Regions from separate parts of the Pseudomonas sp. LBUM1641 genome, predicted to be linked through region 2. Evidence: predicted binding sites of a transcription regulator. Region 2 holds the regulator's gene; the other holds the start of a gene.
The links. Region 2 encodes FliA, which starts transcription of late flagellar genes. Its sites were predicted from a motif close to CTAAAGTTTNNNNNNNNNNNGCCGNTAA; they were not measured.
Positions count from the first base shown of each region.

Region 1: ACA046_RS26500 (flagellar protein MotY) is a predicted target of FliA. The motif match lies at 4,206-4,233, and genes of this name have one in related genera.

Region 1 covers NZ_CP166815.1:5,745,527-5,755,164, forward strand. The annotation lists gene nth (endonuclease III) at 1-243, shown strand, start outside; gene ACA046_RS26485 (PA3496 family putative envelope integrity protein) at 351-536, shown strand; gene ACA046_RS26490 (response regulator transcription factor) at 608-1,240, opposite strand; gene ACA046_RS26495 (argininosuccinate synthase) at 1,887-3,104, opposite strand; gene ACA046_RS26500 (flagellar protein MotY) at 3,234-4,142, opposite strand; gene pyrC (dihydroorotase) at 4,299-5,345, shown strand; gene rnt (ribonuclease T) at 5,342-6,019, shown strand; gene ACA046_RS26515 (peroxiredoxin) at 6,085-6,687, opposite strand; gene ACA046_RS26520 (bacterioferritin-associated ferredoxin) at 6,931-7,149, shown strand; gene bfr (bacterioferritin) at 7,350-7,820, shown strand; gene grxD (Grx4 family monothiol glutaredoxin) at 7,898-8,236, opposite strand; gene ACA046_RS26535 (molybdopterin oxidoreductase family protein) at 8,336-9,638, opposite strand, start outside.
Region 2 covers NZ_CP166815.1:5,223,861-5,233,498, forward strand. The annotation lists gene ACA046_RS23880 (flagellar motor protein) at 1-56, opposite strand, end outside; gene ACA046_RS23885 (protein-glutamate methylesterase/protein-glutamine glutaminase) at 56-1,177, opposite strand; gene ACA046_RS23890 (chemotaxis protein CheA) at 1,227-3,449, opposite strand; gene ACA046_RS23895 (protein phosphatase CheZ) at 3,461-4,249, opposite strand; gene ACA046_RS23900 (chemotaxis response regulator CheY) at 4,268-4,642, opposite strand; gene fliA (RNA polymerase sigma factor FliA) at 4,813-5,553, opposite strand; gene fleN (flagellar synthesis regulator FleN) at 5,550-6,383, opposite strand; gene flhF (flagellar biosynthesis GTPase FlhF) at 6,504-7,820, opposite strand; gene flhA (flagellar biosynthesis protein FlhA) at 7,832-9,638, opposite strand, start outside.

The DNA of each region.
Region 1 (9,638 bases), 520 kb from region 2:
CTGACCATGGCGGTGGACACACACATCTTTCGGGTCAGCAACCGCACCGGGATTGCCCGCGGAAAGAATGTGGTGGAGGTGGAAAAACAATTGATGAAATTTGTGCCCAAGCCCTATCTGCTGGATTCACATCACTGGCTGATCCTTCACGGACGCTATGTCTGCCAGGCCCGCAAGCCGCGCTGTGGCAGTTGCCGCATCGAAGACCTGTGTGAATACAAGGAAAAGACTTCCGACGATTGAGCCATCATTGCTTTTATTGATGAGTCGATTGAAAAAATCTTTTTTACCAGGCTCAAGATTATCGCTATAAGGAGCGCCAACGGCAGTCTTAGCCTGGAGTTAACCTTATGAGCACTGGCAAAGAACAACTGGATGTAGAAGACGACGTTGTTGGCGCTGAATCCGACGATGATGCAGCGGAAGCGCCGGTAGAGGTGGCCAAGACCAATTTGAGCAAACGCCGCACCATCGACAACCTTCTGGAAGAGCGGCGCTTGCAGAAACAGTTGGCCGATTACGACTTCGATCTCTAATCGACCCAACGACAAACAGAAGCCTCCCCTACGGAGGCTTTTTTCTGACGGCATGTAAGTGCGTGGCCGACCTATACCAACCCGTTGCGCTGGGCCAGTTCGATCAAGTCCACCAGAGAACGTGCATTGAGCTTGAGCAGCAAGCGGGTCTTGTAGGTACTCACGGTTTTGTTGCTCAGGAACATGCCATCGGCGATCTCCTTGTTGGTTTTGCCGCGGGCCAGTTGCTGCAACACCATCATCTCCCGGCCGGAGAGCCGCTCGACCATGTCCGCTTCGCTGGCGTTACCCATTGTGGAGCGCACCGAGTTCAGCGCCTGGTTGGGGAAATAGCTGTACCCGCACAGCACCGCCTTGACCGCGCTCAACAGCTCGGTGAGATCCTGCTGCTTGCACACATAGCCGGCGGCACCCGCCTGCATGCAGCGCATGGAAAAGTGTCCGGGCGCCTGGGAAGTCAGCACCAGCACCTTGAAGGGATGGGCCTGTTTGGTAGAGGACAGCCGGCATATAACTTCCAAGCCATCGAGTTTAGGTATTCCAATATCCAGTATGACAATGTCCGGCATATGCTCCCGTGCAAGTTGCAAGGCATCGACACCGTTATCGGTCTCGGCAACGACCTCATAACTATGACGTTCCATTAGCATACGCACAGCAAGACGAATGACGGGATGATCATCCACGATCAGCACTTTATTCATGGGCAAGTCCAATTTCGCTGTTCGAATTATTAAGAGCAAGCACAATAGCCTAGTCGTTTCCCGCTTGGCATAGTGCTCCCCCCCAAGCAACAGCAAGCAGAGACCCAACCCACAACGACATAGGATTTAACCTACAAAAAAACGCCCAGGTGGAGGTGTCCAGTTTTGTTGAGGCTTTCAGACCTTTCCTAGCGCAAACATATTTTGAGTGAAAATTCCCAAGGTTACGGGGTGCGGAGTAAACATAACGCACACAAGTTTCAGGAAATGCCCCTTGTACGTTGTCAGAAAGCCCGTGGTTCCGGGCTGAAAACCACGTTTTAAAAGTTCCATGCGACATTCTTGATTACGCTCCAGAAATCCTACAGGCATGTCAGTAGCTGACATATTCGTCGTACATTTCTGAGTGAAATTTCTGTAGTACATAGTTCCTACACACGAGAAAAAAACCACTTTCAACAATGCATCTCTTATCGGACGAAAATAATAAACATTGCACCCTTAAAATATAAACATTACGCCCTTGAGCACAGGGTGGTCTTGAGCTGAACTATAAACGCAGCATCCTCCGCAAAGACTTGAGGCGGATTTTCAGCCAAAAAAAAATGGCCCTCGAAGGGCCATTTTTCATTGCAACTTAAAACACTCAGAACAACTTGCGACCTTTGTTGGCCGCAATGCGCATGCGCAATGCGTTCAGCTTGATGAAGCCTGCCGCGTCTGCCTGGTTGTACGCGCCGCCATCTTCTTCGAAGGTGGCGATATTGGCATCGAACAGCGACTCGTCGGACTTGCGACCGGTCACGATCACGTTGCCCTTGTACAGCTTCAGGCGCACAACGCCGTTCACGTAGGCCTGGGAAGCGTCGATCATCTGTTGCAACATCAGACGCTCCGGGCTCCACCAGTAGCCGGTGTAGATCAGGCTGGCGTACTTGGGCATCAACTCGTCTTTGAGGTGAGCCACTTCACGGTCCAGGGTGATGGACTCGATGGCGCGGTGAGCGCGCAGCATGATGGTGCCGCCCGGGGTCTCGTAGCAGCCACGGGACTTCATGCCCACATAACGGTTCTCGACGATGTCGAGGCGGCCGATACCGTGTTCGCCGCCGATACGGTTCAGGGTCGCCAATACGGTGGCCGGGGTCATTTCGACGCCGTCCAGCGCGACGATGTCGCCGTTGCGGTAGGTCAGTTCCAGGTACTGGGCCTTGTCAGGAGCGTTCTCCGGGGAGACGGTCCACTTCCACATGTCTTCTTCGTGCTCGGTCCAGGTGTCTTCCAGCACGCCGCCTTCATAGGAGATGTGCAGCAAGTTGGCGTCCATCGAGTACGGGGACTTCTTCTTGCCGTGACGCTCGATCGGGATGGCGTGCTTTTCAGCGTAGTCCATCAGCTTTTCACGGGACAGAAGGTCCCATTCACGCCACGGAGCAATGACTTTTACGCCTGGCTTCAAGGCATAGGCGCCCAGCTCGAAACGCACTTGGTCGTTGCCCTTGCCGGTGGCGCCATGGGAAATGGCGTCAGCGCCGGTTTCGTTGGCGATTTCGATCAAGCGCTTGGCGATCAGCGGACGTGCGATGGAAGTACCCAGCAGGTACTCGCCTTCGTAGACAGTGTTGGCGCGAAACATCGGGAAAACGAAATCGCGGACGAACTCTTCGCGCAGGTCGTCAATGTAGATCTCTTTCACGCCCATGGCTTGCGCCTTGGCACGTGCAGGTTCGACCTCTTCGCCCTGACCCAGGTCAGCGGTGAAGGTCACCACTTCACAGTTATAAGTATCCTGCAGCCACTTGAGGATCACCGAAGTGTCCAGGCCGCCGGAATACGCGAGAACGACCTTGTTTACGTCGGCCATGCCATCACTCCACGGGGTTGTACGGAAAGGCGTCGATTCTACCGACCAAAACCGTGAAATTACAGGGGCGCGACAGCAAATGAAGATAAAGCGACAGATTATGTCGAGCGGGCGACGAAACGCCGCACCTTATGAGGTGGCGGCGGCGTTGCTTGGCGCTTTGGCTTGGGGCGCCGGTTTTTCGGGGGCTACCACCCGTTCGAGTTGAATATTCACCCGACGGTTTTTCGCCCGGTTGGCCGGATTGGTGTTCGGCGCCAACGGGTAGCTTTCACCATGGAAACGCAGGGCAATCTGCGATTCATCGATGCCATTGGCCTTGAAGTAGTCCATCACCGCCAATGCTCGACGCCGCGATACATCACGGTTGGTCAGGCGATTGCCGCTGTTGTCGGAGTGGCCGTTCAACTCGATGTGGTTAACCGTCGGGTCGGCTTTCATGAACTCGAGGATCACCGAGAGCTTTTTCTTGGCCGCCGCATCCAGTTCGATGCCACCGCCCGGGAAACCCACTTCAGTCTGTTTGACCTGCTCGAAATTCATCGGCAGCAGCTTGGTGGTGCACAGCTGATAGTCGTTGTACGCCTTGTTGAATTTCACCGGCAACAGGCGAATCTCAGAGTACCCGCCATCGCGTCCATAGTGCCGCACAGTCGGGCTACGACCTTCGAGCAAGCCGGTGAACAAACGCCCGGCCTGGGCCTGGGAGCTATTAAACAGCACATCACCACTGCCGACGCGCACCGCGCCAAGGTTGATATCACCACGCCCGGGCTGCCACGGCGCAGCCGCCGCCAACAGGGTTGCGGAACCGGCACCCAACGAGCCGCTGAAGGCTTTCAGACGAAACGTCGCCTGCTCGCCGGCCCGGCGCACGAACTCCCCCGAGCCGAAATCAGTAATCGGCTGGGTCAAGCGGCACTCGAACTTATCGCCCTCCACCTTCCACTCAATATTCTCCAGACGTGTCTGGAACGTGAGGGCCATCGCGGGCAGGCTGGCGAACACACTGAGCAGGGCTAGATAATGCTGGCGCACGGGAGGCTCCACAGGTTTCTACAACACATCAAGGCGTCATACATCGTTAAGGCATACCCAGGGATATCGGTCGCATCCTGCAAAACTTGATAGCGAGTGCCTGCAAGAGTCTTTTCCGGTAGCATTCCCACCAGATTGACCCGCCTGGAATCCCCAATGTCCGACCGCCTGACCCTGCTGCGTCCCGACGACTGGCATATTCATCTTCGCGATGGTGCTGCGTTGCCCCAAACCGTGGCCGATGTAGCGCGCACGTTTGGCCGCGCCATCATCATGCCTAACCTGGTACCTCCGGTGCGTAACGCCGCGGAAGCCGATGCCTATCGCCAGCGCATTCTCGCTGCACGACCGGCCGGCAGCCGCTTCGAACCGTTGATGGTGCTGTACCTGACCGACCGCACCCAGCCCGAAGAAATTCGCCAGGCCAAAGCCAGCGGTTTCGTGCACGCCGCCAAGCTGTACCCGGCCGGTGCGACCACCAACTCCGATTCCGGCGTCACCAGTATCGACAAGATCCTGCCGGCCATCGAAGCCATGGCGGAAGTTGGCATGCCGTTGTTGATCCACGGTGAAGTCACCCGTGGCGATGTCGATGTATTCGATCGTGAAAAGATCTTCATCGACGAGCACATGCGCCGCGTGGTCGAGCTGTTCCCGACCCTCAAGGTCGTGTTCGAACACATCACCACCGCTGAGGCCGTGCAGTTCGTCACCGAGGCTTCGGCCAACGTCGGCGCGACCATCACCGCCCATCACCTTTTGTACAACCGCAACCACATGCTGGTGGGCGGGATTCGGCCGCACTTCTATTGCCTGCCGATTCTCAAGCGCAACACGCATCAGGTGGCGCTGCTTGATGCCGCCACCAGTGGCAGCGAGAAATTTTTCCTCGGTACCGACTCTGCGCCCCACGCCCAACACGCCAAGGAAGCCGCGTGTGGTTGTGCCGGTTGCTACACCGCGTATGCGGCGATCGAGTTGTATGCCGAAGCGTTCGAACAGCGCAACGCCCTGGACAAGCTTGAAGGGTTCGCCAGCCTCAACGGCCCGCGTTTCTACGGCCTGCCGGCGAATACCGACCGCATTACCCTGGTCCGTGAAGACTGGACCGCCCCCACCAGCCTGCCGTTTGGCGAGCTGACCGTTATCCCGCTGCGCGCCGGTGAAACACTGCGCTGGCGCCTGCTGGAGGAACACCCGTGAGTGAAGACCATTACGACGACGATCAGGAACACGGCGGCGGTGGTGGCGGTTCCCGTCACCCGATGGCCGAGCGTTTTCGCGGCTACCTGCCGGTCGTTATCGACGTAGAAACCGGTGGTTTCAATTGCGCCACTGACGCATTGCTGGAAATCGCCGCTACGACTATCGGCATGGACGAACAGGGTTTTGTGTTCCCGGAACACACCCACTTCTTCCGCGTCGAGCCGTTCGAAGGCGCCAACATCGAAGCCGCAGCCCTGGAGTTCACCGGGATCAAGCTCGATCACCCGCTGCGCATGGCAGTCAGTGAAGAAGCGGCGCTGACCGACATCTTCCGTGGCGTGCGCAAGGCCTTGAAGGCCAATGGCTGCAAGCGCGCGATCCTGGTGGGTCACAACAGCAGCTTCGACCTGGGCTTCCTCAACGCCGCTGTGACACGCCTGGACATGAAGCGTAACCCGTTTCACCCGTTCTCCAGCTTCGACACCGCGACCCTCGCCGGCTTGGCCTATGGCCAGACCGTGCTGGCGAAAGCCTGCCAGGCGGCCGGTATCGACTTCGACGGTCGTGAGGCCCACTCGGCCCGCTACGACACCGAGAAGACGGCCGAGCTGTTCTGCGGCATCGTCAATCGCTGGAAACAGATGGGCGGCTGGGAAGACTTCGGCGACTGAAGCCAAATCCCGCGCATAAAAAAACCGGCCTTCTCAGGCCGGTTTTTTTGTCCCGCGAATCTGGCTTACAGCTTGCCAGCGTTCTCGGTCAGGTAAGCCGCAACGCCTTCTGGCGAAGCGTTCATGCCCTTGTCGCCTTTTTTCCAGTTGGCAGGGCAAACTTCGCCGTGCTCTTCGTGGAATTGCAGAGCGTCGACCAGGCGGATCAGCTCTTCCATGTTACGACCCAACGGCAGGTCGTTGATGATCTGCGAGCGCACAACGCCCTTGTCGTCGATCAGGAACGCGCCACGGAAAGCAACGCCGCCTTCGGACTCAACGTCGTAGGCCTTGGCGATGTCGTGCTTCATGTCGGCAGCCATGGTGTATTTGACTTTGCCGATGCCGCCATCATTGATGGCGGTGTTGCGCCAGGCGTTGTGGGTGAAATGGGAGTCGATGGAAACGGCTACCACTTCAACGTTACGGGCCTTGAAATCGTCCATGCGGTGATCCAGAGCGATCAGCTCCGATGGGCAGACGAAGGTGAAGTCCAGCGGGTAGAAGAACACCAGGCCGTATTTGCCTTTGATGGCTTCAGACAGTTTGAAGCTGTCTACGATTTCGCCATTGCCGAGGACGGCTGGTACGTCGAAATCCGGGGCTTGTTTGCCGACGAGTACGCTCATTGGGTATCTCCTGATGGTGGTGACTTGAAGTAAAAGGATCCCTTCCAGTGTGCCGCGGGTAAACGACAGCCCTGTGACGGGATCACGCTTCGTGAAGACCGACCATCATACACGGCTCGGGAAAAAACCGTTCGTCAGTGGGTAACCAATCTGTTTCAAACACTCACGAAACTACTTTGACAATCATTCTCGTTAACATTAAGATCCATCGCACTTAAGCCTTACCCGCGATGGTTCTCCCTTATGTATGTCTGCCTCTGCACTGGCGTCACCGACGGACAAATCCGCGAAGCGATCTACGAAGGTTGCTGCAGCTACAAGGAAGTACGTGAAACCACCGGCGTTGCCAGCCAATGCGGCAAATGCGCCTGCCTCGCCAAGCAAGTGGTACGGGAAACCCTGACGCAGCTGCAAACTGCCCAGGCTGCGATCCCCTACTCAGCAGAATTTACACACGCTTAATTGGCGTGTTTTAAAGAACCGGACTTAGTGTCCGGTTTTTTTATGCCTGAAATTCAAACAGTTAGCGCCAAGACGCGGAACACAAACATTCTTATTCCGATTAATTTTCATTTATTATTCAATAACTTAGGTTTGACAGTAGTAAATGCGCAGCTCAAACTCCGCCTTATATACAGCGAATACAGGGCAGGACCCCAATCATGAAAGGCGACATCACAGTCATCCAGCAACTCAACAAAATCCTTGCCAATGAACTGGTCGCGATCAATCAGTACTTTCTGCATGCACGCATGTATGACGATTGGGGCCTGGAAAAGCTCGGCAAGCGTGAATACAAAGAATCCATCAAGGCCATGAAGGACGCCGACGCGCTGATCAAGCGCATCCTGTTCCTGGAAGGCCTGCCGAACGTGCAGGACCTGGGCAAGCTGAGCATCGGCGAGCATTCCCAGGAAATGATCAACTGCGACCTGAACTTCGAGCGCAAGAGCCACACCGACCTCAAGGCCGCCATCGCTCATTGCGAAACCAAGGGCGACTTCGGCAGCCGTGAACTGCTGGAAGATATCCTGGAAGACCAGGAAGAGCACATCGACTGGCTGGAAACCCAGATCGGCCTGATCGACAAAGTGACTATCGAGAATTATCTGCAATCGCAGATGGGTGAATAACCCTTAATTCCCGGCCACTAAAAAGCCCCGCTCTCTTTCGAGAAGCGGGGCTTTTTATTGCCGCAGCCTAAAACAAATCAGGCTTCGGTCTTCGCAGCGGCTTTTTCTGCTGCGTCTTTGATCAGTGCCTGCAACGAACCATCAGCCGCCATTTCGGTGATGATGTCGCTACCGCCGACCAGCTCACCGGCAACCCACAGCTGCGGGAAAGTTGGCCAGTTGGCGTACTTCGGCAGGTTGGCGCGGATTTCCGGGTTCTGCAGGATATCCACGTAGGCGAACTTCTCGCCACATTGCATGATTGCCTGGGAAGCCTTTGCGGAGAAGCCACACTGAGGAGCGTTAGGTGCGCCCTTCATGTAAAGCAGAATAGTGTTGTTGGCAATCTGCTCTTTGATCGTTTCGATGATATCCATGGAACACCTCGGCTGGAACTTTCCGACTCATGGGTCGGCACGGTGGCGCATTGTAACGCAAAGCCTAGCGCGACGCTCGGACTCCCCGACAGACAATCCTTACGCCGCCGCCACCTGCACCGGCACGCCGTTCAACGCCGCGTTGCCCGACAGCTCATCCAATTGCCGCTCATCCGTCAGGTCGTTCGCGCTCGCCCCCGGCTGCCCGCTGGCGATGGTCATCTGCACGCCCGGGCGGCCATGGCCCCAACCGTGGGGCAGGCTGACCACGCCGGGCATCATGTCGAGGCTGGCCATCACTTCTACTTCGATCATGCCGATCCGCGAACTGACCCGCACCCGCTGGCCGTCACTCAACTGGCGATGGGCCAGGTCGTCCGGGTGCATCAACAACTGGTGACGGGGTTTGCCCTTCACCAGCCGGTGGTAGTTATGCATCCAGGAGTTGTTGCTGCGCACATGGCGGCGGCCGATCAGCAGTAACTCATTCACCTCAGGCACTGGCTGCGCGGCAAAGCGCACCAGGTCGGCGAGGATCACGGGCGGTGCGGCCTGCAAATGACCATTGGCGGTTTTCATACGGCCCGCCAGGTTGGGCTTCAGTGGCCCGAGGTCCAGGCCGTGGGGGTGATCAGCCAGCGCGGCAATGGACAAGGTATCGCCATAAGGCCCGGCCCGCAGCCCGAAGTCGATCATCTGCGCCGGCGGCATGGTCGGTTTGAGTGTATTCCCCGTGTTCGCGGCAAAAGCCTGCGCCAGGCCAACGAAGATTTCCCAGTCATGCAACGCGCCTTCGGGCTTTGGCAGGATGGCGCGATTGAAGCGGGTGACGTTGCGCACCGCGAACATGTTGAACGTGGTGTCGTAGTGATCGTTTTCCAGCGCCGAGGTGGACGGCAGGATCAAGTCGGCATAACGCGTGGTTTCGTTGATATACAGGTCAACGCTGACCATGAACTCAAGGCCATCCAGCGCCTGCTCCAGTTGCCGCCCGTTAGGCGTGGACAACACAGGATTGCCCGCCACCGTCACCAACGCACGGATTTGTCCTTCACCCTCGGTGAGCATTTCTTCAGCCAGTGCCGACACCGGCAGCTCGCCACCGTACTCCGGTCGCCCGGAAACCCGGCTCTGCCAGCGATTGAAGTGCCCACCGGAGGTGGAAGCCACCAGGTCGACTGCCGGCGTGGTGCACAAGGCACCGCCCACTCGATCCAGATTGCCAGTGACCAGGTTGATCAGCTGCACCAGCCAATGACACAGCGTGCCGAACGCTTGGGTCGACACGCCCATGCGGCCATAACACACGGCCGTATCAGCCGCTGCGAAGTCCCGCGCCAACTGGCGGATCTGCTCGGCGGGTACCGCGCATTGACGGCTCATGGCCTCGGCGGTGAATCCG
Region 2 (9,638 bases):
CCGCCGATAATCGCGACAAACGCCATGATGATGCCAATCAGGCTCAATACATCCATTACAGGCAGGCCTCCACCAGATGCTTGCCGATGTCGTCCAGGCTGTAGACGGCGTCGGCCAGGTCGGCTTTGACGATGGCCATGGGCATGCCATAGATCACGCAGCTGGCTTCATCCTGGGCCCAGATCGCGCTGCCGCCCTGCTTGAGCAAACGTGCGCCTTCGCGGCCGTCGGCACCCATGCCGGTCAAGACCACCGCCAGAACTTTGTCGCCGTAGGACTTGGCTGCGGAACCGAAGGTGATATCCACACACGGCTTGTAGTTCAGGCGCTCGTCACCCGGCAGGATTTTGATCGCGCCACGGCCATCGACCATCATCTGCTTGCCGCCAGGGGCCAGCAGCGCGAGACCCGGGCGCAGGATGTCGCCATCCTCGGCTTCCTTGACGCTGATGCGGCACAGCTTGTCCAGGCGCTCGGCAAAGGCCTTGGTGAACGCGGCCGGCATGTGCTGGATCAACACGATCGGGGCCGGGAAGTTGGCCGGCAGTTGGGTCAACACCCGCTGCAAGGCAACCGGGCCGCCGGTGGAGGTACCGATGGCCACCAGCTTGTAGGCTTTGCGCTTGGGAGCAGGCGAATGCGCCGTGGGCGCAGCCGTACGCACAGGCGCTGCGGCCGGACGCGCAACCGGCGCAGGCGCCGGGCGACCAAAGGTGCTCGGGGCTGCCGGGGGCGGTGTAACAGGTGCCGGCGCCGGCGCACTGAACAGGCTGCGACGGTTACTGCGGGAGATGCTGTGCACCTTCTCGCAGAGCATCTGCTTGACCTTCTCGGGGTTGCGCGAGATGTCTTCGAAATTCTTCGGCAGGAAGTCCACCGCGCCGGCGTCCAGCGCATCCAGGGTGACCCGGGCGCCTTCGTGGGTCAGCGAGGAGAACATCAACACCGGAGTCGGGCAGCGCTGCATGATGTGCCGCACCGCCGTGATGCCGTCCATCATCGGCATCTCGTAGTCCATGGTGATCACGTCTGGCTTGAGGGCCATGGCCTGATCGATCGCCTCTTTGCCGTTGGTGGCCGTACCGACCACCTGGATATTGGAATCCGATGAAAGAATTTCCGAGACGCGGCGGCGGAAGAAACCTGAATCGTCCACCACCAGGACCTTGACTACCATAAACACTCCGTTAGGCCGGGCGAGGGACAACCGCCCTGCCCGGGCCGAATCAAATACGCCGTGCGGCGTAACGCTTGAGCATGCTCGGAACATCCAGAATCAGCGCGATCCGACCGTCACCGGTAATGGTCGCACCCGACATGCCCGGGGTTCCCTGCAGCATTTTGCCCAAAGGCTTGATGACCACTTCTTCCTGGCCCACCAGTTGATCGACGACAAAGCCGATACGCTGGGTGCCCACGGAAAGAATCACCACATGGCCTTCGCGCTGCTCTTCATGCTTGGCCGAAGCCACCAGCCAGCGCTTGAGGTAGAACAGTGGCAGCGCCTTATCGCGCACGATCACCACTTCCTGGCCGTCCACTACGTTGGTGCGCGACAGGTCGAGGTGGAAGATTTCGTTGACGTTGACCAGCGGGAAGGCGAACGCCTGGTTGCCCAACATCACCATCAGGGTTGGCATGATCGCCAGGGTCAACGGCACCTTGATGACGATCTTCGAGCCTTGGCCCTTGGTCGAGTAAATGTTGATCGAGCCGTTGAGCTGGCTGATCTTGGTCTTCACCACGTCCATGCCCACGCCACGGCCCGACACGTCGGAAATCTCGGTCTTGGTGGAGAAGCCCGGGGCGAAGATCAGGTTGTAGCACTCGGTGTCAGTGAGACGGTCGGCGGCGTCCTTGTCCATCACGCCACGCTTGACCGCGATGCCCCGCAGGATATTCGGGTCCATGCCTTTGCCGTCATCGGTGATCGACAGCAGGATATGGTCGCCTTCCTGTTCGGCCGCCAGGATCACTTTGCCCAGACGGTTCTTGCCCGAAGCTTCACGTTCTTCCGGGGACTCGATGCCGTGGTCGACAGCGTTGCGCACCAAGTGGACCAGCGGGTCGGCCAGGGCCTCGACAAGGTTTTTGTCGAGGTCGGTTTCTTCACCCACCAGTTCCAGGTTGATCTCTTTCTTGAGCTGGCGTGCCAGGTCGCGAACCAGACGCGGGAAGCGGCCGAAGACTTTCTTGATCGGCTGCATCCGGGTCTTCATGACAGCGGTTTGCAGGTCGGCGGTGACCACGTCGAGGTTCGACACGGCCTTTTGCATGGCCTCATCGCCGCTGTTCAGGCCCAGGCGCACCAGGCGGTTACGCACCAGCACCAGTTCGCCGACCATGTTCATGATGTCGTCCAGGCGCGCGGTATCAACCCGCACGGTGGTTTCGGCTTCACTGGCTGGTTGCTTGTCTGCGGCCGGAGCAGCAGCGGCACGCGCGGGCGCGGGCGCCGGTGCAGGTTTTGCAGCCACCGGTGCAGCGGCCTTGGCAGCCACCGGAGCCGGCGTTGCAACCGCAGTGGCCGCTGTAGCAGCCGGTGCAGCAGCGCCGGCCACTTCGGTGAACTTGCCCTTGCCATGCAGTTCATCCAGCAGGGCTTCGAATTCGTGATCGGAGATCAGTCCATCGGCAGCCGGTGCAGCGGCAGCAGCAGCGGCGGGTGCGGCAGGTGCAGCGACTGCTGCAGCAACTTCCGGCAGTGCATCGGCAGCAAACGAGCCTTTGCCATGCAACTGGTCCAGCAACGCTTCAAATTCGTCATCGGTGATTTCGTTGCTGGCAGGCGCCGCTGCTTCCGCTGGCGCTGGCGCTGCGGCCACCGCGTCCGGGGCAAACTGGCCCTTGCCGTGCAACTGGTCGAGCAATGACTCGAACTCGGCGTCGGTAATGTCTTCGGTGGTCGGCACCATGGCCGGCGCACTGGCCGCCGGAGCTTCGGCTTCGGCCTTGACGGCGTTCAGCGAGTCCAGCAGTTGTTCGAATTCGCTGTCGGTCACGTCGCCCGCAGGCTCGGCGACAGGCTCAGCCACCGCCTCGACCACCGGCGCATTGGCCGCAGGTTCTGCCAGGCGCGCCAGGGCGGCCAGCAGTTCCGGGGTGGCGGCCGTGATCGGTGCACGTTCGCGCACTTCACTGAACATGCCGTTGACCGCGTCCAGCGCTTCCAGGATCACGTCCATCAGTTCCGAGTCGACGTGCCGCTCACCCTTGCGCAGGATGTCGAACACGTTCTCGGCGATGTGACAGCACTCCACCAGCTCGTGGAGCTGGAGGAAGCCGGCGCCCCCTTTTACAGTGTGAAAACCGCGAAAAATTGCATTGAGCAGGTTCGCATCATCCGGTCGGCTTTCCAGCTCGACCAGTTGTTCGGACAGTTGCTCTAAAATTTCGCCGGCCTCTACAAGGAAATCCTGAAGGATTTCTTCATCGGCGCCGAAGCTCATGGGTGTGCTCCTTAGAAGCCTAAACTGGACAGCAAATCGTCTACGTCGTCTTGCCCGGATACAACGTCTTCACGTTTATCGGCATGAATCTGCGGACCTTCACCCTTGGCGAGGTGTTTTTGTGGATCTTTTTCAGAAAGGATCGCTTCGCGGTCATGTTCGATGCCGGCAAACCGGTCAACTTGACCCGCCATCAACACCAGTTTGAGCAGGTTGCTTTCCACTTCGGTGACCAGTTGGGTCACGCGCTTGATCACCTGACCGGTGAGGTCCTGGTAGTCCTGGGCCAGCAGAATGTCATTGAGGTTGCTGGAAACCGTGCGGTTTTCCTGCTCGCTGCGGGACAAAAAGCCTTCAACCCGACGCGCCAGCTCACGAAACTCTTCAGCGCCCACTTCCCGACGCATGAACCGGCCCCAGTCAGTGCTCAGGGCCTTGGCTTCACTGGCCATACCGTTGACCAGAGGCGTGGCGTTTTCCACCAGGTCCATGGTGCGGTTGGCCGCCGCCTCAGTCAGCCTGACCACATAGGACAGGCGTTCGGTGGCATCCGTGATCTGCGAGATTTCTTCGGCCTGGGGCATGTGCGGGTCAATCTGAAAATTGACAATCGCACTGTGCAACTCACGGGTGAGCTTGCCCACTTCCTGGTACAGGCCGCGGTCACGGGTCTGGTTGAGCTCATGGATTAACTGCACCGCGTCACCGAACTGGCCTTTTTCTAGGCTTTCGACGAGTTGGTGGGCATGTTTTTTCAGGGTCGACTCGAAGTCGGCCTGCGATGATTCTTTATGCTCCATAGCTCCCCCGTGGCAGCATCAATGACCGATGCGTTCGAAGATCTTTTCGATCTTCTCTTTCAAGGCCAGTGCAGTGAATGGCTTGACCACGTAGCCGTTAACCCCGGCTTGGGCGGCTTCGATGATCTGTTCACGCTTGGCTTCAGCGGTCACCATCAGCACAGGCAGGCTGCGCAGTTTTTCATCCGCGCGCACGTGGCGCAGCAGATCGATACCGGTCATGCCCGGCATGTTCCAGTCCGTTACCAGAAAGTCAATGCTCCCGCTGTTGAGGATCGGAATCGCCGTAATGCCGTCATCCGCCTCGACCGTGTTAGTGAACCCAAGGTCACGCAACAGGTTTTTTATGATCCGCCGCATCGTTGAGAAGTCATCAACGATGAGGATTTTCATGTTCTTGTCCAATTCGACCTCCAAGCAGTCTTAAACGCGCCCAGCACCTGGGCGCGCCATATCAATCAACAGGCGTTACACAAAAAGGACTACCGGGGGCGCACCACGGGCCAAGCCCGTCCGGGCGCAGCGCCCGGACGGTATCGTTCGCAGTGTCCCCACACTGCCTGTCAGCGCGCTCGCCACTCTCCCAAACGCCCCCGCAAGCGGGCCGCGCACTGGCTGTGTAACTGGCTGACTCGCGATTCGCTGACTCCCAGGACCTCACCGATTTCCTTGAGGTTCAGCTCTTCGTCGTAGTACAGCGCCAACACCAGTCGCTCACGCTCCGGCAAATTGGCAATCGCGTCCGCCAGCGCAGTCTGGAAGCGTTCATCTTCCAGATCGCGTGACGGTTCGAGATGAGCACTCGCGCCGTCCTCGTGCAGCCCTTCATGTTCGCCGTCCTGCAAAAGGTCGTCGAAACTGAACAGGCGGCTGCCCAAGGTATCGTTCAAAATCCCGTAGTAATCGTCGAGACTCAATTGGAGTTCGGCCGCAACTTCATGATCTTTAGCGTCGCGACCGGTTTTTGCTTCAATTGAGCGAATTGCGTCACTTACCATGCGCGTATTGCGGTGTACCGAACGCGGCGCCCAATCACCTTTACGCACTTCATCGAGCATGGCCCCACGGATACGAATACCCGCGTATGTCTCGAAACTTGCGCCCTTGCTCGCGTCGTATTTGGTCGACACTTCGAGCAAGCCGATCATCCCGGCCTGGATCAAGTCTTCGACCTGGACACTGGCGGGCAGGCGCGCCAGCAAGTGATAGGCAATGCGCTTGACCAGGGGCGCATAGCGCTCGATCAATTCGACTTGACTGTCACGTGCCGACTTCTTGTAAAGGTTGTAGCCGCTGGCTGTCATAGCACCGGTCCTGCGCTCGTCTGATGCACCAATCGCTCGACGAAAAACTCCAGATGCCCACGCGGGTTGGCGGGCAACGGCCAGGTATCGACCTTCTGGGCAATAGCCTTGAACGCCAATGCGCACTTCGAACGAGGGAACGCTTCATAGACCGCACGCTGCTTTTGCACGGCCTTGCGTACGCATTCGTCGTAGGGAACTGCGCCAACGTATTGTAAGGCGACATCGAGGAAGCGATCTGTGACCTTGGTCAACTTGGCGAACAGATTCCGGCCTTCCTGGGGGCTTTGGGCCATGTTGGCCAGCACGCGGAAGCGGTTCATGCCGTAGTCGCGGTTGAGCAGTTTGATCAGCGCGTAGGCGTCGGTGATCGAGGTCGGTTCGTCGCACACCACCAGCAACACTTCCTGGGCTGCGCGCACGAAGCTGACCACGGACTCGCCGATCCCGGCGGCGGTGTCGATCACCAGCACGTCGAGGTTGTCGCCAATGTCGCTGAACGCCTGAATCAGGCCGGCATGCTGCGCCGGGCTCAGGTGCACCATGCTCTGGGTGCCGGACGCGGCCGGCACGATGCGAATCCCGCCGGGGCCTTGCAACAGTACGTCGCGCAGCTCACAGCGGCCTTCGATGACATCGGCCAGGGTATGTTTGGGCGTCAGTCCCAGCAGAACGTCAACGTTCGCCAGACCCAGGTCAGCATCCAGCAGCATGACGCGACGGCCAAGCTCTGCCAGGGCCAGGGACAAATTCACTGACACGTTAGTTTTTCCGACGCCACCTTTGCCGCCGGTCACCGCGATCACCTGTACGGGATGCATGCTGCCCATTTTATTTCTTTACCTTGTCTTGCTTAGACGCAGGCTACATGACTTGGCCGCGCGAACTGCTGGCAGACCATCGATGTAGATACTTTGCACTGTCATTTGTAAATTAAAGGCCATGTTGCCTCAGCCGACACGTTTGTTCGGGCTGTGGTAGAGGTCAGCAAACATGTCAGCCATCGCTTCCTCACTGGGTTCTTCCTGCATTTGCACGCTGACAGCCCGGCTGACCAACTGATGACGGCGCGGCAGATGCAAATCATCCGGAATCCGCGGCCCGTCGGTCAGGTAAGCAACCGGTAATTCATGACTGATGGCCAGGCTCAACACTTCGCCCAGGCTCGCCGTCTCATCCAGTTTAGTCAGGATGCAGCCCGCCAGCCCACAGCGCTTGTAGCTGTGATAGGCGGCGGTCAATACCTGCTTCTGGCTGGTGGTAGCAAGTACCAAGTAGTTTCTGGATTTGATCCCGCGCCCGGCCAGGCTTTCCAGCTGCATGCGCAGGGCCGGGTCGCTGGCTTGCAGGCCGGCGGTGTCGATCAGCACCACGCGCTTGCGCAGCAGTGGATCGAGGGCGTTGGCCAGGGACTGGCCCGGGTCGACGTGGGTCACCGGCACATTGAGAATGCGGCCCAGGGTCTTGAGCTGTTCCTGGGCGCCAATGCGGTAGCTGTCCATGCTCACCAGCGCGATGTTCTGTGCGCCGTACTTGAGCACGTAACGTGCGGCCAGCTTGGCCAGGGTGGTGGTCTTGCCCATGCCGGCAGGGCCGACCATGGCAATCACGCCGCCTTCTTCCAGGGGTTCGATTTCCGGGGTGACGATCATCCGCGCCAGGTGGGCCAGGAGCATGCGCCAGGCCTGGCGAGGTTCTTCAATTTGCGTGGTCAGCTGTAGCAGGTCGCGGGACAACGGGCCGGACAGACCGATGCGTTGCAGGCGACGCCACAGGTTGGCCTGTTGCGGCTGGCTGCCCTGCAACTGGTTCCAGGCCAGCGAGCCCAATTGCACTTCCAGCAGTTCACGCAGGCCGTTGAGTTCGAAACGCATCGAGTCGAACACTCGCTGGTCTACCGCTGCCGCCGGGGCGGGCGCAGCAGGACGCGGCGGCTCAACAAAAGTCGGTTCTACCAGAGGCTCGGACGCCGTCAGCGGCAACCCGGCAAACAGCTGGCGATTGGTGGAGGCGTCGCTGTCGCCACGCATGCTCAATTCAGCCTGGGCCGAGACAATGCGCGAAGCGGTCTTGCGCAGCTCGTCTTCCAGTTCCATGTTCGGCACACGCGGCGCCAGGGCCGAGGGTTTGTAATCGAGGGCAGCCGTCAGCTCGACACCGCCGGCAATACGACGGTTACCGATAATCGCAGCGTCGGCGCCCAGCTCATCACGTACCAGTTTCATGGCCTGACGCATATCGGCGGCGAAAAAACGCTTCACTTGCATATCCCACTACCTCAGCCGTTGGGCCCTACTGTCGCGACGATAGTCACTTGCTTATTGTCAGGAATTTCCTGGTAAGCCAATACATGCAAATTCGGTATAGCCAGGCGTCCAAACCGCGACAACATCGCCCGGACGGGGCCAGCCACCAGCAGGATCACCGGATGGCCTTCCATTTCCTGGCGCTGCGCGGCCTCAATCAACGAACGCTGCAGTTTCTCAGCCATGCTTGGCTCCAGCAACACGCCTTCATCAGCGCCCTGCCCAGCCTTCTGAATACTATTGAGCAATATTTGTTCCAACCTTGGTTCCAAGGTGATCACAGGCAGCTCAGAGTCAAGCCCTACAATGCTTTGGACGATTGCACGCGACAATCCGACGCGCACTGCGGCCACCAGGGCGGCAGTATCTTGACTCTTGGCGGCGTTGTTGGCGATAGCTTCGGCAATACTGCGAATGTCCCGTACCGGCACCTGTTCGGCCAACAGCGCCTGCAGCACCTTGAGCAGTTGCGAGGTAGACAGCACGCCCGGCACCAGTTCTTCGGCGAGCTTTGGCGAGGCTTTGGCCAGCAATTGCAAGAGTTGCTGGACTTCTTCGTGGCCAATCAGCTCGTGGGAATGCTTGTACAGAATCTGGTTGAGGTGCGTCGCGACCACGGTGCTGGCGTCGACCACGGTATAGCCGAGCGACTGCGCCTGGCTGCGCTGGCTGATTTCGATCCAGACCGCTTCCAGGCCAAAAGCCGGATCTTTGGCGGTAATGCCGTTGAGCGTACCGAACACCTGGCCCGGGTTGATCGCCAGTTCGCGGTCCGGGTAGATCTCGGCTTCGGCCAGGATCACCCCCATCAAGGTCAGGCGGTAGGCGCTGGGGGCCAGGTCGAGGTTGTCGCGGATGTGCACGGTGGGCATCAGGAAGCCCAGGTCCTGGGACAGCTTCTTGCGCACGCCCTTGATCCGCGCCAGCAATTGGCCGCCCTGGTTGCGATCCACCAGGGGAATCAGGCGGTAGCCGACTTCCAGGCCGATCATGTCGATCGGGGTCACGTCGTCCCAGCCCAACTCCTTGGTTTCCTGGGCCCGGGCCGGTGACGGCAGCAGTTCCTGCTGGCGTGCGACTTCCTGTTGGGCAATCACTTTGATGTTGTTTTGCTTTTTCCAGAACAGATACGCACCGCCTGCCGCCAGCGCCGCCATGCTCAAGAAGGAGAAATGCGGCATACCCGGGACGATGCCCATGATCGCCATGATGCCAGCCGCCACGGCCAATGCCTTGGGCGAGGCAAACATCTGCCGGCTGATCTGCTTGCCCATGTCTTCGGAGCCCGAAGCACGGGTCACCATGATCGCCGCTGCTGTAGATAACAACAGTGATGGCAATTGCGCCACTAAACCGTCACCGATGGTCAGCAGGGCGTAAACCTTGCCGGCGTCGCCGAAGGTCATGCCGTGCTGGAAGATGCCGACTGCCATGCCGCCGATCAGGTTGATAAACAGAATCAGCAGGCCGGCGATGGCGTCACCGCGCACGAATTTGCTGGCACCGTCCATGGAACCGTAGAACTCGGCTTCCTGGGCGACTTCAAGACGGCGGGATTTGGCCTGGTTCTGGTCGATCAGGCCGGCGTTGAGGTCGGCGTCGATGGCCATCTGTTTGCCGGGCATCGCGTCGAGGGTGAAACGCGCGCTCACCTCGGAAATCCGCCCGGCGCCCTTGGTCACTACCACGAAGTTGATGATCATCAAGATCGCGAAAACGACGATACCGACCACGTAGTTACCGCCGATCACCACCTCACCGAAGGCCTGGATCACCTTG